DNA from 3 places in the Pantoea sp. SGAir0180 genome. Region 2 is predicted to be linked to each of the others. Evidence: predicted binding sites of a transcription regulator. Region 2 holds the regulator's gene; each other region holds the start of a gene.
The links. The regulator PurR, encoded in region 2, represses purine synthesis genes. The targets are predictions, from matches to a motif close to CANGCAAACGTTTGCNTG.

Region 1 (4,268 bases), 1.7 Mb from region 2:
TCGCTATCAGGTCGCTAACTACCAGCCTATGCCGATGAATCGCATGTTTAAAGCCTCCGCGGCAGCGGCCGATACTTCCGCGCAGGAAACCTACGACCAGCAAAGCATTAACTTCGATGACCAGGTTGATGTGGTTTTTGAGATGAAACCCAATACGGCACAGTAAGCTTATCGATGCTGTCGTGAAGCCATCAGCGGCCATGTTTACCAGGTGCGCTTTGCACCGCTGATGCGGTGCCTTTCCATCGCTCAGCAACCTGACGGACTGTCGCAGTCGGCCTGTTCCTTTGCCGGCGGCGCTTTTCCCCCGCATTCCTGCGGGGGCAATCCCTGGTTGATTCCCGCTTTTCAGCGCCCGGTATCACCTGCTGAAATCACGCCCCTGATGGCCATGGAGCCGTGCTGCTTTTAGCAGGGTACACTCTCACTGCAACGCCTGACGCTTGCTGCGGCACAGGGGATTATTCTCTTTAGTTCAGCAGAAGCCCGGACAGGCTGTCCGGTTCCGGGCGGTTTGTCAGGAGAATAAGCAGACCAGGAATGCTGCCCGGTAGCGGCAGAGAGTCGCGTTTGACACCCACCGTCCCCCAGTTTATCCGGCCTTCACTTTCGCCTTTAGCCGCTATTCCATCGTGTCCTGACGCAGAACCCGATGACCATGCGCAATCAGCGCATCGGTGACCCGACGCATCAGTCGGCTTTCCGGTGCAAAACGGTGCCAGTACAACATCCGGCGCTGATACAGCCCCGGTGTCAGATCGATCAGCTCACCGCTCGCCAGTTCGCGCTCAATCTGCAGATGCGGGATCATACAGCAGGTTGAGCCCTGACGGGCCATCTGCACAAAGGCTTCAGAAGAGTTAACGATATGGCAGGGCACGCTGCCCGGCGAAAGATCGAAGTTCTGCTGTAAAAAGGCCTGATGCATATCATCCAGATGGTCAAATGCGACGGCAGGCGCTTTCAGCAACGCGGAACGGGTGACGCCGTTGGGAAAAAAGCGCTCGGCAAAGTCACGGGAAGCCACAAACAGGTAATCCAGGGCGCCCAGTTGATCAACCAGACAACTGGGTAAAGGCTGGGGCTGGATACTGACTGCGCCGACCACTTCGCCACGTCTCAGACGTTCCTGCGTACGGGTTTCATCTTCAACCTGGAGGTTAAGGCGCACCGGCGAATCGGCCAGCACGTCTTTTAATGCAGGCAACAGCCAGGTGGCCAGACTGTCGGCGTTCACCGCCAGGGAGAGCAGTAACGGCGTCGTACCGCTGATTTCATCTCCCAGCCACTCTTCCTCCAGCAGTTCAACCTGGTGCAACAGCGCAAGCAGCTTTTGCCCCTGCTCAGTGGGACGAGGGGGCACGGTGCGAACCAACAGCGGCTGACCAAACAGGTTTTCCAGCTGTTTGATGCGTTGCGATACGGCCGACTGGGTGATGCACAGTTTTTGCGCAGCACGTTCAAAGCCACGTTCACGTATCACTGCGTCCAGCGCCTGAAGCGTTCTGTAGTCCGGGCGTTTCATTATTCTTTTCTCTCCTTCAGGGTGGACGTTACGATGCCACAAATGTGCCTGAGCAAAAGTCTGGGGTATTTTTGTGGGCTGGCTTCCAAAGCATTAAATCCGCCCAATGCATCCGAGCATTTTCAGCAAACCTTGCTTTATACTACGCGCATTTTCTTATCGCACAGGTTCTAAACATACCATGACGCAGGATGAACTGAAAAAAGCTGTTGGTTGGGCTGCACTTGATTATGTCCAGCCAGGTACGATCGTCGGCGTGGGAACAGGCTCTACCGCTGCCCATTTTATTGATGCGCTCGGCAGCATCAAACACCAGATTGAAGGTGCCGTGTCCAGCTCTGAAGCCTCCACGCAAAAGCTCAAAAGCCTCGGTATTCAGGTGTTTGATTTGAATGAAATCGATGACCTGGCCATCTATGTTGATGGTGCCGACGAAATTAATCCCCAGATGCAGATGATCAAAGGCGGCGGTGCCGCGCTGACCCGCGAAAAAATCGTCGCGGCCGTGGCTAAAAAGTTTATCTGTATTGCCGATGCATCGAAAGAAGTCGACGTGCTGGGGCGTTTTCCGTTGCCCGTTGAAGTGATTCCCATGGCACGCAGCTACGTCGCGCGTGAACTGGTCAGGCTGGGCGGTTTGCCTGAGTATCGCCAGAATGTCGTCACTGACAACGGTAATATCATCCTGGACGTGCATAATTTGCGTATTCTGGATCCCATTGAGCTGGAAAAAACCATTAACGCGTTACCGGGCGTCGTCACCGTCGGGCTTTTCGCTACCCGGGGTGCCGATGTGGCGTTGATTGGCGGACCGGATGGGGTCAAAACGCTGAAAAAATAACGCGACGGGCGCATAATTTGCGCCCGCGTTTTTTTAATTAAAAAAAAACTTTTCTCGCCAGGCTGAAATTTGGTGACTTATGTCACATAAGCGTCATCAACAGCGGGTTCATTCTCCCCGATGCGGCCAACCCACGATTTTGTCCGGCAAAGTTTGGCTTCTGAATCCAGCCAGCCAGCCGGTCAGGCAATCGTTTGTATTGCTGCTGGCGTTTTTTTTGATATTTTGACTGCTGGCTGACTGCGTTCAGTCCTCGTTGAATTCTGAATAGGGTTGGGAAATGGCAAAGGTTTCACTGGAAAAAGACAAGATTAAGTTCCTGCTGGTGGAAGGTGTCCACCAGAGCGCGCTGGACAATCTTCGTGCTGCAGGTTACACCAATATTGAATTCCACAAAGGCGCACTGGATAGCGAGTCATTAAAGGCTTCCATCCGTGACGCGCACTTTATCGGTATCCGTTCCCGTTCCCAACTGACTGAAGAGATTTTTGCCGCAGCAGAAAAACTGGTCGCTGTGGGCTGTTTCTGTATCGGTACCAACCAGGTTGATTTAAATGCGGCGGCAAAGCGCGGTATTCCCGTTTTTAACGCCCCGTTCTCTAACACGCGCTCGGTCGCCGAACTGGTGATTGGCGAAATGCTGCTGATGCTGCGTGGCGTGCCAGAAGCGAACGCCAAAGCCCATCGCGGTGTCTGGAATAAGATTGCTAAAGGCTCATTCGAAGCGCGCGGTAAGAAGCTGGGCATTATCGGCTATGGTCACATTGGTATGCAGTTAGGCGTGCTGGCCGAGGGCCTGGGCATGCACGTGTATTTTTATGATATTGAAAATAAACTGCCGCTGGGTAATGCCTCGCAGGTGCGAAGCCTGACGCAGTTGCTGAATATGAGCGATGTCGTCAGTCTGCATGTGCCTGAAACCGCCTCGACACAAAATATGATCTCTGCTGACGAGCTGGCGCAGATGAAACCTGGCGCGCTGTTAATCAACGCCTCACGCGGCACCGTCGTGGATATTCCGGCACTGTGTGACGCGCTGGCCAGCAAGCAGGTCGGGGGCGCGGCCATTGACGTGTTCCCGGTTGAGCCAGCCACAAACAGCGATCCGTTTGTCTCGCCACTGAGTGAGTTCGATAATGTCATTCTGACGCCACACATCGGGGGTTCCACCGAAGAAGCGCAGGAAAACATTGGTATCGAAGTGGCAGGCAAACTGGCGAAATATTCCGATAACGGTTCAACGCTGTCTGCAGTGAACTTCCCTGAAGTGTCCTTGCCGATGCACGGCGTCAGCGCAAGCCGTCTGCTGCACATTCATGAAAACCGTCCGGGTGTGCTGACCGCAATTAACCAGATTTTTGCCGAACAGGGCATCAATATCGCCGCGCAGTACCTGCAAACCTCACCCATGATGGGGTATGTGGTGATTGATATCGATGCCGAGCACGAACTGGCAGAGAAAGCGCTGCAGCTGATGAAGGCTATCCCTGGAACTATCCGCGCCCGTCTCCTCTACTGATTTATCAAAATAATAAACCCAGGCGCACAACAGTGCCTGGGTTTATTCTTCCCACAACCACAACGTTGACGGCGTCAGCACGGCGGGCAAAGGAATATCCCAGGCCGCCACAGGCAGCGAATCGACCAACTGGCAGTCGTGCGCGATGCCAACCGGTAAAAAAGCGTGCTGTTTCCAGTTTTGTAACGTGCGGTCGTAAAAACCGCCCCCCATGCCCAGACGCTGACCACTGCGATCAAAGGCCACCAGCGGCACCATCATCACATCCAGTTCGTCCAGCGTAACCATATGCCGGATATCGAGTGGCGGTTCAGGAATACGTAGCTTGTTCGGGCTCAACGGCGTTTCTGGCTTATAGCGCAGAAAAAGCAGATGACCGGCAG
Region 2 (4,268 bases):
GACACGGCCGCGCTGAGCGGACTGGTGCTGGGCCAGACCGTGCTGGCAAAAGCCTGCAAAGCCGCAGGCATGGCGTTCGACAGCAGTCAGGCGCACTCCGCACTCTATGATACACAGCAAACGGCGACCTTATTTTGTGAGCTGGTTAACCGCTGGAAACGGCTGGGAGGCTGGCCGTTAGCTGTTACGGAAGCGTCGGCGACGGGTGGAGAAACAACCGAGTAACGCGCGTAAAAAAGGCCGACGAGGTCGGCCTTTTTCAGTTATTCCGCTTCTTTAAACTTCTCAGCGGTTTCTTTGATTAACGGCTGCAACTCGCCGCGCTGGAACATTTCAACAATAATGTCGCAGCCGCCGACCAGTTCGCCATCAACCCATAACTGCGGGAACGTGGGCCAGTTGGCGTATTTTGGCAGCTCTGCGCGAATATCCGGGTTCTGCAGAATATCCACGTAAGCAAAGCGCTCACCACAGGCAGACAACGCCTGGACCGCCTGCGCAGAGAAACCGCAGCTTGGCAGTTTCGGCGAACCTTTCATGTACAGCAGGATCGGGTTTTCTGCGATCTGGCGCTGAATTTTTTCTACAGTACTCATTATTGCCTTCCTTAATTCGTCACTTCGTGTTTCTTTATTGTAGCGACTTCACGCCAGGACTGAAAACGAGATTTTGGCTCGTCTGACGTTAAATCGCCATGTTTGCTAAGTAAGCTGGTCAGGCATCCGCAGGAAACTGTGACAAAGACTATGAATGTATTCATAATTTGCAATGAATTTGCTGTTATAAGAGACTGAAATTCCTGATTTATGCCTGATTTTTATCCAGGCCAGCAATTAATAAAAAAGGACTTACTCTTTTAAAAAAAACTGGACTAGAATGACTTCGGCGCTGATCGGTGATCAGATTTTTCTTAACTTTGTCAGAGACCTGTTTGATCTGACAGCTTAACCAGTAAACGGACTATGCGTTCAATCATTACGCTTCTTATTCTGGCTTTTGCGCAACTCTTCTTTAACATCGCTGCTGCCTCCCCGCATGCGACGGTTAAGGCCAGCTTGCATAAGGTAGAGAAAAAAAGTGCGCGCGACGATGATCGGCGCAAACGACGCGCGGTTAAAGCCTCATCTAAAAAAAGTCGCGCCTCCGCTGTTCAGAAAGTCAGTAAGACCACGAAAACCAGCAAAACGACCTCTCACACCATCACGCACAAAACACTCGCTAAAACGACTGCCTCGCACAAGACGCTGAGCAAAAAAGTCGCCGCCAATGCCGCCAGCAAAAAACGGTATGGTCATCAACGTGCTGCGAAGGCGTTAACGGCAGACAATACCGAAACCGGCACCATTAAAATGAGTAAAGCGCATCGCCAGCGTTACCAGAAAGCGCGTGAAACGGCGATGGCAAAACTGATGGGGCAACTTGGCAAGCGTTATCAGTGGGGAGGCAAATCGCCCCATACGGGTTTTGATTGCAGTGGCCTCGTATGGTACGCCTACAAAGACGTCGTGAAGTTTAAGATCCCCCGTACCGCTAACGAAATGTACCATCTGCGGGATGCAGCACCGGTCAACCGCGAATCCCTTGAAAAAGGCGATCTGGTTTTCTTCCGCATCAACGGGCGTGGAACCGCAGATCATGTCGGGGTTTACCTGGGCAACGGTAAATTCATTCAGTCACCGCGTACCGGTAAAGATATTCAAATCAGTGCGTTGAGCGAAGATTACTGGCAGCGCCATTATATTGGTGCGCGTCGCGTTATGACGCCAAAGACCGTTCGCTAAACGTCCTTCATACAAAAAAGCCGGGAAAGGCAGCTTCCCGGCTTTTTTATTGCCCATATCGCCCCGATTGTGCAGCGGGGTGTTCCGGGCGAAAATGCCGCACTTGCCGGTGATACGGTCTGACAGACAGGACGTATCACCGGCAAGGCTGGACGCGCAGTCAGCCAGTATAGCGTCGCTGCAAACGAATGCGGCTAGTGCAGAATAGCGGTGAAGCTAAACGCGATGATCATTAACAGTGCGGCTGCCGTCGTCATTAATGACAGTTTTAAATCGGTACTCATCCCCTCTCCTTTAACCCTGACGTTTGTAAGGTTATAGCATTTTCACATACGCGTGGGTAAAAATCTCGTTTTATCCGCACAGCCTTGTTAGAATCCCCCCTTTGTTGCGCAACAGCGCGCAATATCGGTTGCGTCCGCGCCCTTTTCAGACGTTATTTCCTGCCCTGATGACTCAATACCGGACAGAAAAGCGATGTTTTTCGCAGAAATAACCGTCCGCTGACGCAAACGTTTAACAATATGCTTATCAATAATTTAGATAGGCCCGGGAGTTCGATTTACATGGCAACAATTAAAGATGTGGCGAAGCGTGCGGGCGTGTCCACCACGACCGTCTCACACGTCATCAATAAAACGCGCTTTGTCGCAGAAAATACCTGCGAAGCGGTGTGGGAAGCGATTCGGGAACTGCATTATTCTCCCAGCGCAGTCGCGCGTAGCCTGAAGGTGAATCACACCAAAACGCTGGGCCTGCTCGCCACGTCCAGTGAAGCGCCCTACTTTGCTGAAATTATCGAAGCCATTGAGAATCACTGCTTCGATAAAGGCTATACCCTGATTCTGGGCAACGCACATAATGACCTGCAAAAACAGCGCGCCTATCTGTCGATGATGGCGCAAAAGCGCGTTGACGGGCTTCTGGTGATGTGTTCAGAGTATCCGGATGATCTGCTGCAAATGCTGGAAGCGAACCGCAATATTCCGATGGTGGTGATGGACTGGGGCGAATCCCGTGCCGACTTTACCGATACCGTACTGGACAATGCTTTTCAGGGCGGTTATCTGGCGGGACGTTATTTGATTGAGCGTGGTCATCGCGATATTGGTGCCATTCCCGGCCAGATGGAGCGTAACACGGGAGGCGGTCGCCATGCCGGTTTCCTTAAGGCGCTGGAAGAAGCGGGTATTCAGCCACGTGCCGAATGGATTGTGCAGGGTGACTTTGAACCCGAATCTGGCTATCAGGCCATGCAGCAGATTCTGTCACAGAAGCAGCGCCCAAGCGCCGTATTCTGTGGGGGCGACATCATGGCGATGGGCGCAATCTGCGCGGCCGACGAAATGGGCCTGCGCGTGCCGCAGGATATCTCCGTCATTGGTTACGACAATGTGCGCAATGCGCGCTATTTCACTCCGGCACTGACCACGGTGCATCAACCTAAAGCCCAGTTGGGTGAGAAAGCGCTGGAGATGTTGTTAGATCGCATTACCAGTAAGCGGGAAGAGTCGCAGACGATTGAAGTCCACCCGACGCTTATTGAGCGACGCTCGGTGGGCTATGGTCCTTATCGCGATTACCGCCGTTAATCCTCGCTCAACCACTCCTGATTTAGCGTTTGCGCATCGCCCAGGTACTGGAGTAACCACCCCAGCGCCGGTGATGCGCGATCTTCCGCCCAGCTGACGCAGCAGGGACTTTCCGGAAACGCCTGTGGTAAGTTCAGCTCTGCCATCTCGCCGCTGTCCAGTAAGGGCCGCGCTAAATGGCCGGGTATCATCGCGACACACAAGCCGGCGCGCACGCAGTCCAGACCGGTTTGCCAGTCCGGGACCACCAGCCGGCGTTGGTTATCCAGCGCCCAGGTCATACGACGCGGTAACGCGCGTGACGTATCTTCCAGCACCAGAGAAGGCCAGTAGCGCAACGCCTCATCATCCAGCGTAGCAACCTGCGTCAGAGGATGCTGATGCGCCACCACGCAACGCCAGTTCAGGGTGCCCATATCGCGAAAGGCGAAACGCCCCCCCACCGGAATCGCCTGTGTCGCACCTATCGCCACATCCACTCGCCCGTCTGCCAGCGCATCCCAGACGCCGTTAAAGACCTCATAGCTGATGTGCAACTCCATGTCGGGAAAATGACGGTAAAAATCCCTGACAAACTGCCGGGTCCGCTGCGGTTTGACGATGCAGTCGACGGCAATACCAATCTGACCGCGCCAGCCGTTGGCGAGCTGTTGACACTGACGTCGTGTGGCATCCATTTTTTTGATAACGCTGCGCCCTTCCCGCACGAAATGCTCGCCCGCCGGCGTGAGAATCACCTCCCGGTGCTGGCGTTCAAACAGCGGCACAGCCAGCCAGGTTTCCAGCTGGCGAACGGTATAGCTGATGGCAGAAGGCACACGGTGCAGTTCCTGGGCGGCCGCGCTAAAGCTGCCACCGCGTGCGACCGCATCCACCACTTCCAGCGCATATTCAG
Region 3 (4,268 bases), 1.1 Mb from region 2:
CAGGTACTTTACCGTGCCGAGCTGGAGCGTAATCTTGAGGTCTGCCCGAAGTGCGACCACCACATGCGCATGCACGCCCGTGAGCGTCTGGCGAGCCTGCTCGATCAGGGCACGCTGGTTGAACTGGGCAGTGAGCTGGAACCCAAAGATCTGCTGAAGTTCAGGGATTCCAAAAAGTACAAAGATCGTCTGGTTGCGGCACAAAAAGCGACAGATGAAAAAGATGCGCTGATCGTCATGAAAGGCCAACTGCACGGTATGCCGGTTGTCGCGGCAGCCTTTGAGTTCGCGTTTATGGGCGGTTCAATGGGCTCTGTTGTCGGGGCGCGTTTTGTTCGCGCGGTCGAGCAGGCGCTGGAAGACAACTGTCCGCTTATCTGCTTCTCCGCCAGCGGCGGTGCCCGTATGCAGGAAGCGTTAATGTCACTGATGCAGATGGCGAAAACTTCTGCGGCGCTGGCGAAAATGCAGGAACGCGGTCTGCCGTATATTTCGGTGCTGACTGACCCAACCATGGGCGGTGTTTCCGCCAGCTTCGCGATGCTGGGCGATCTGAACGTGGCCGAACCGAAAGCGCTGATTGGCTTTGCGGGTCCACGCGTTATTGAGCAGACCGTGCGTGAAAAACTGCCACCGGGCTTCCAGCGAAGTGAATTTCTGATTGAAAAAGGCGCGATTGACATGATCATTCGTCGTCCGGAAATGCGCTTTAAACTGGCAAGTCTGCTGGCAAAAATGATGAACCTGCCGGCACCGTTGCACGATGGTGAAGAGTTCGCACCTGCGACGTCCCACCCGGAGAGTAACGAGGCCTGACAGGAGACAGAAGGCGCGCCGGTCGCGCCTTCCACCCATGCACCCTATACCTTGTTGCTTTCACCAGGTATAAATTTGCAAAACGGGACATATGGACAATCTTCACCTCCCTCAAGCCACGTCGCCTTTGGCCACGTGGCTTTATTATCTTGAGCACCTCCACACTCAGGCAATTGAACTGGGCCTGGACCGTATTCGCCAGGTGGCGCAACGTCTGGACCTGCTGAAGCCTGCCCCTTTTGTTTTCACCGTTGCCGGTACCAATGGTAAAGGCACTACCTGTCGGACGCTTGAAACGCTGTTGATGGCCGCGGGCTATCGCGTGGGCGTTTACAGCTCGCCGCATCTCGTGCGTTATACGGAGCGTGTCCGGGTGCAGGGACAGGAGCTGAGTGAAGCGCAACACAGCGCCAGTTTCGCTGATATTGAAGCGGGACGCGGTACTATCTCCCTGACCTATTTTGAATTCGGCACGCTGTCGGCGCTTAACCTGTTCCAGCAGGCGAAGCTTGACGTGGTCATTCTGGAAGTCGGGCTGGGTGGGCGGCTGGACGCAACGAATATTGTGGATGCCGATGTCGCGGTGGTGACCAGTATTGCGCTGGACCATACCGACTGGCTTGGCCCGGATCGCGACAGCATTGGTCGGGAAAAAGCGGGCGTATTCCGTCAGGGTAAACCTGCGGTGGTGGGTGAGCCTGCTATGCCGGTGACGATTGCCGATGTCGCCAGGGAAAAGGGCGCTCAGCTCATTCAGCTTGGCCGTAACTGGCACTATCATGCGCAGGCAGAAAGCTGGTCTCTGCGCGATGCGCACGGTGAACTGAGCGATCTACCGCTGCCGCAGGTGCCCCTGCCGAATGCGGCAACGGCGCTGGTGGCGCTGCGTGCCTCGGGCCTCAACGTCAGCGACGCACATATCCGAGCCAGCCTGCCGCTGGCGGTGCTACCCGGGCGCTTTCAGACCGTCAGTGAGTCGCCTCGCGTGATTCTGGATGTGGCGCATAACCCGCATGCAGCAGGCTACCTGGCATCGCGCCTGGCTGCCTTGCCGACGCGGGGGCACGTTCACGCCGTGGTCGGGATGCTGCATGATAAAGATATCGCCGGGACGCTGTCCGCGCTGGCTCCGCAGGTCGACTTCTGGTACTGCGCGCCGCTGTCCGGCCCGCGCGGTGCCAGTGCAGAACAACTCATGGCACACGTAACGTCTGCCCGGGCATTCGCAGATGTCGAACAGGCCTGGCAACAGGCGCGGCAGCAGGCTGAACCGCAGGACATCATCCTGGTATGCGGCTCTTTCCTGACCGTCGCGCAGGTGATGGAATCGATTGAAACGGAGAGAGGACGTGGCGAGTAAGTTTCAAAACCGTTTAGTCGGTACCGTTATTCTGGTGGCCATCGGCGTGATTGTGTTGCCGGGGCTGCTGGATGGTAAGAAAAAACACTATAAAGAAGAGTTTGCGGCGATTCCACTGGTCCCGAAACCGGACGACCAGCAGGACAGCGAAATGGTGCCGCCGGTCACCCAGTCGCTGCCAGCCCATCCGCCTGCCGGCGCGGGCAGTGCGGTAAGTCATCCTGACGGGGGTAACTCACAGGCGCAAGAGGGCAGCACGCAGCCCGAGCAAAACAGTGCGCCGAGTGTCGTATCACCGCCGCCTGTACATTCGACGACAGCGAAAGAAAAACCAGCTGAGACGACAAAACCGAAACATACTGAGCAGGCTAAACCGAAGCCGGTAGAACAGACGCAGAGCAAACCGGTCGAGAAAACCAAACCGGTTGAGCAAGCGAAGCCCGTTGAAAAAACCAGGCCGGCCGAGCAGGCAGCGCGCACCGAGGAAGCGGCCCCGGCAGAGCAACCGAAAGAGACGCAACCCTCGGGACAGGCGTATGTTGTCCAGTTGGGCGCATTGAAGAACGCCAGCAAGGTCAACGAGATTGTCGCGAAGCTGCGCCTGTCGGGTTACCGGGCCTATACGGTGCCGTCAACGCCGGTGCAGGGACAAATCACCCGCATTTATGTGGGACCGGATGCGTCTAAAGCGAAAATGCAGGCGGCAGTGGGCGAGCTGAAAAACGTCTCGGGCTTAAGCGGCGTGGTTAAGCCCTACAGCGCGCGTTAAACCCGCGATTGGCGCTGCCGATAAGAATAACAGGCAGCGACAATCAGCTCTGGCTAAACGGGGCGGGCAACGGTTAGCCTGGCTTTTCAAGGGGTTAACCGGATAACAATCTCACAGGCGAAGTTCGTTTTTTTCTTCGCCTTTTTTATGGATGCAGAACCTGAAAACCCCTACGCAAACGTTTTCTTTTTCTGTTAGAATGCGCCCCGAACTGGATGCAGGGGTGCAATGGCACTGGCGCTGGAAGAGTTCATGATCTGGATTGATTACGTCATTATTGCGGTAGTTGGTTTTTCGGCTTTGGTCAGCCTGGTTCGAGGGTTTGTCCGCGAAGCCTTATCTCTTGTTACCTGGGGATGCGCGTTTTTTGTCGCCAGTCATTACTATGCCTACCTTGCTGTCTGGTTTACAGGTTTTGACGACGAACTGGTTCGGAACGGAATCGCCATTGCGGTGCTGTTCATTGCGACCCTGATTGTGGGGGCGATAGTGAACTACGTTATCGGCTCGCTGGTAGAAAAAACCGGCCTGTCGGGAACCGATCGGGTATTAGGCGTTTGTTTCGGGGCCTTGCGTGGTGTGCTTATTGTAGCCGCTTTGCTGTTCTTCCTGGATACATTCACGGGTTTTTCAAAAAGCCCGGACTGGCAGCAGTCTCAACTTATTCCCGAGTTCAGTTCTATAATCAGGTGGTTTTTTGACTACCTGAAAAGCACGTCGAGTTTTTTGCCCCGGTGAGACCATCGGGCGTACGGCTTAATGAGGAAATGACAACATGTGCGGTATTGTCGGTATCACCGGTTTCATGCCGGTAAACCAGTCGATCTATGACGCGTTAACGGTGCTCCAGCATCGTGGGCAGGATGCCGCAGGCATTTGTACGATTGATGCGCTCAACTGCTTTCGCCTGCGCAAGGCCAACGGCCTGGTCAGCGATGTTTTCGAAGCCCGTCATATGCAGCGTTTACAAGGCAACATGGGGATTGGTCATGCACGCTATCCTACAGCGGGCAGCTCCAGCGCTTCTGAAGCGCAACCGTTCTACGTCAACTCGCCGTACGGGATTTCTCTTGCACACAACGGTAACCTGACCAACGCACATGAACTGCGTAAGCAGCTGTTCGAAAAAGGCCGCCGTCATGTGAACACCACGTCAGACTCAGAGATCCTGCTGAATATCTTCGCGCAGGAACTGGATCGTTTTCAGCACTATCCGCTGGAAGCCGACAACATTTTTGCCGCTATCGCCGCCGTGCATCAGCAGGTTCGCGGCGCGTATGCGGTGGTCTCGATGATTATCGGTCACGGCATGGTCGCCTTCCG

Region 1: the regulator PurR is predicted to act here: its motif matches at 2,550-2,567, upstream of serA (phosphoglycerate dehydrogenase).
Region 3: the regulator PurR is predicted to act here: its motif matches at 3,117-3,134, upstream of cvpA (colicin V production protein).

The regions. Positions count from the first base shown of each region.
Region 1 is NZ_CP028071.1:222,025-226,292, forward strand. It holds gene C1N58_RS01115 (oxidative stress defense protein) at 1-166, shown strand, start outside; gene C1N58_RS01120 (LysR family transcriptional regulator ArgP) at 623-1,525, opposite strand; gene rpiA (ribose-5-phosphate isomerase RpiA) at 1,707-2,366, shown strand; gene serA (phosphoglycerate dehydrogenase) at 2,647-3,885, shown strand; gene C1N58_RS01135 (5-formyltetrahydrofolate cyclo-ligase) at 3,928-4,268, opposite strand, start outside.
Region 2 is NZ_CP028071.1:1,907,570-1,911,837, forward strand. It holds gene rnt (ribonuclease T) at 1-225, shown strand, start outside; gene C1N58_RS08905 (Grx4 family monothiol glutaredoxin) at 264-599, opposite strand; gene C1N58_RS08910 (C40 family peptidase) at 963-1,781, shown strand; gene C1N58_RS08915 (cytochrome bd-I oxidase subunit CydH) at 1,976-2,065, opposite strand; gene purR (HTH-type transcriptional repressor PurR) at 2,348-3,373, shown strand; gene punR (DNA-binding transcriptional activator PunR) at 3,370-4,268, opposite strand, start outside.
Region 3 is NZ_CP028071.1:806,955-811,222, forward strand. It holds gene accD (acetyl-CoA carboxylase, carboxyltransferase subunit beta) at 1-816, shown strand, start outside; gene folC (bifunctional tetrahydrofolate synthase/dihydrofolate synthase) at 908-2,176, shown strand; gene dedD (cell division protein DedD) at 2,166-2,945, shown strand; gene cvpA (colicin V production protein) at 3,198-3,683, shown strand; gene purF (amidophosphoribosyltransferase) at 3,721-4,268, shown strand, end outside.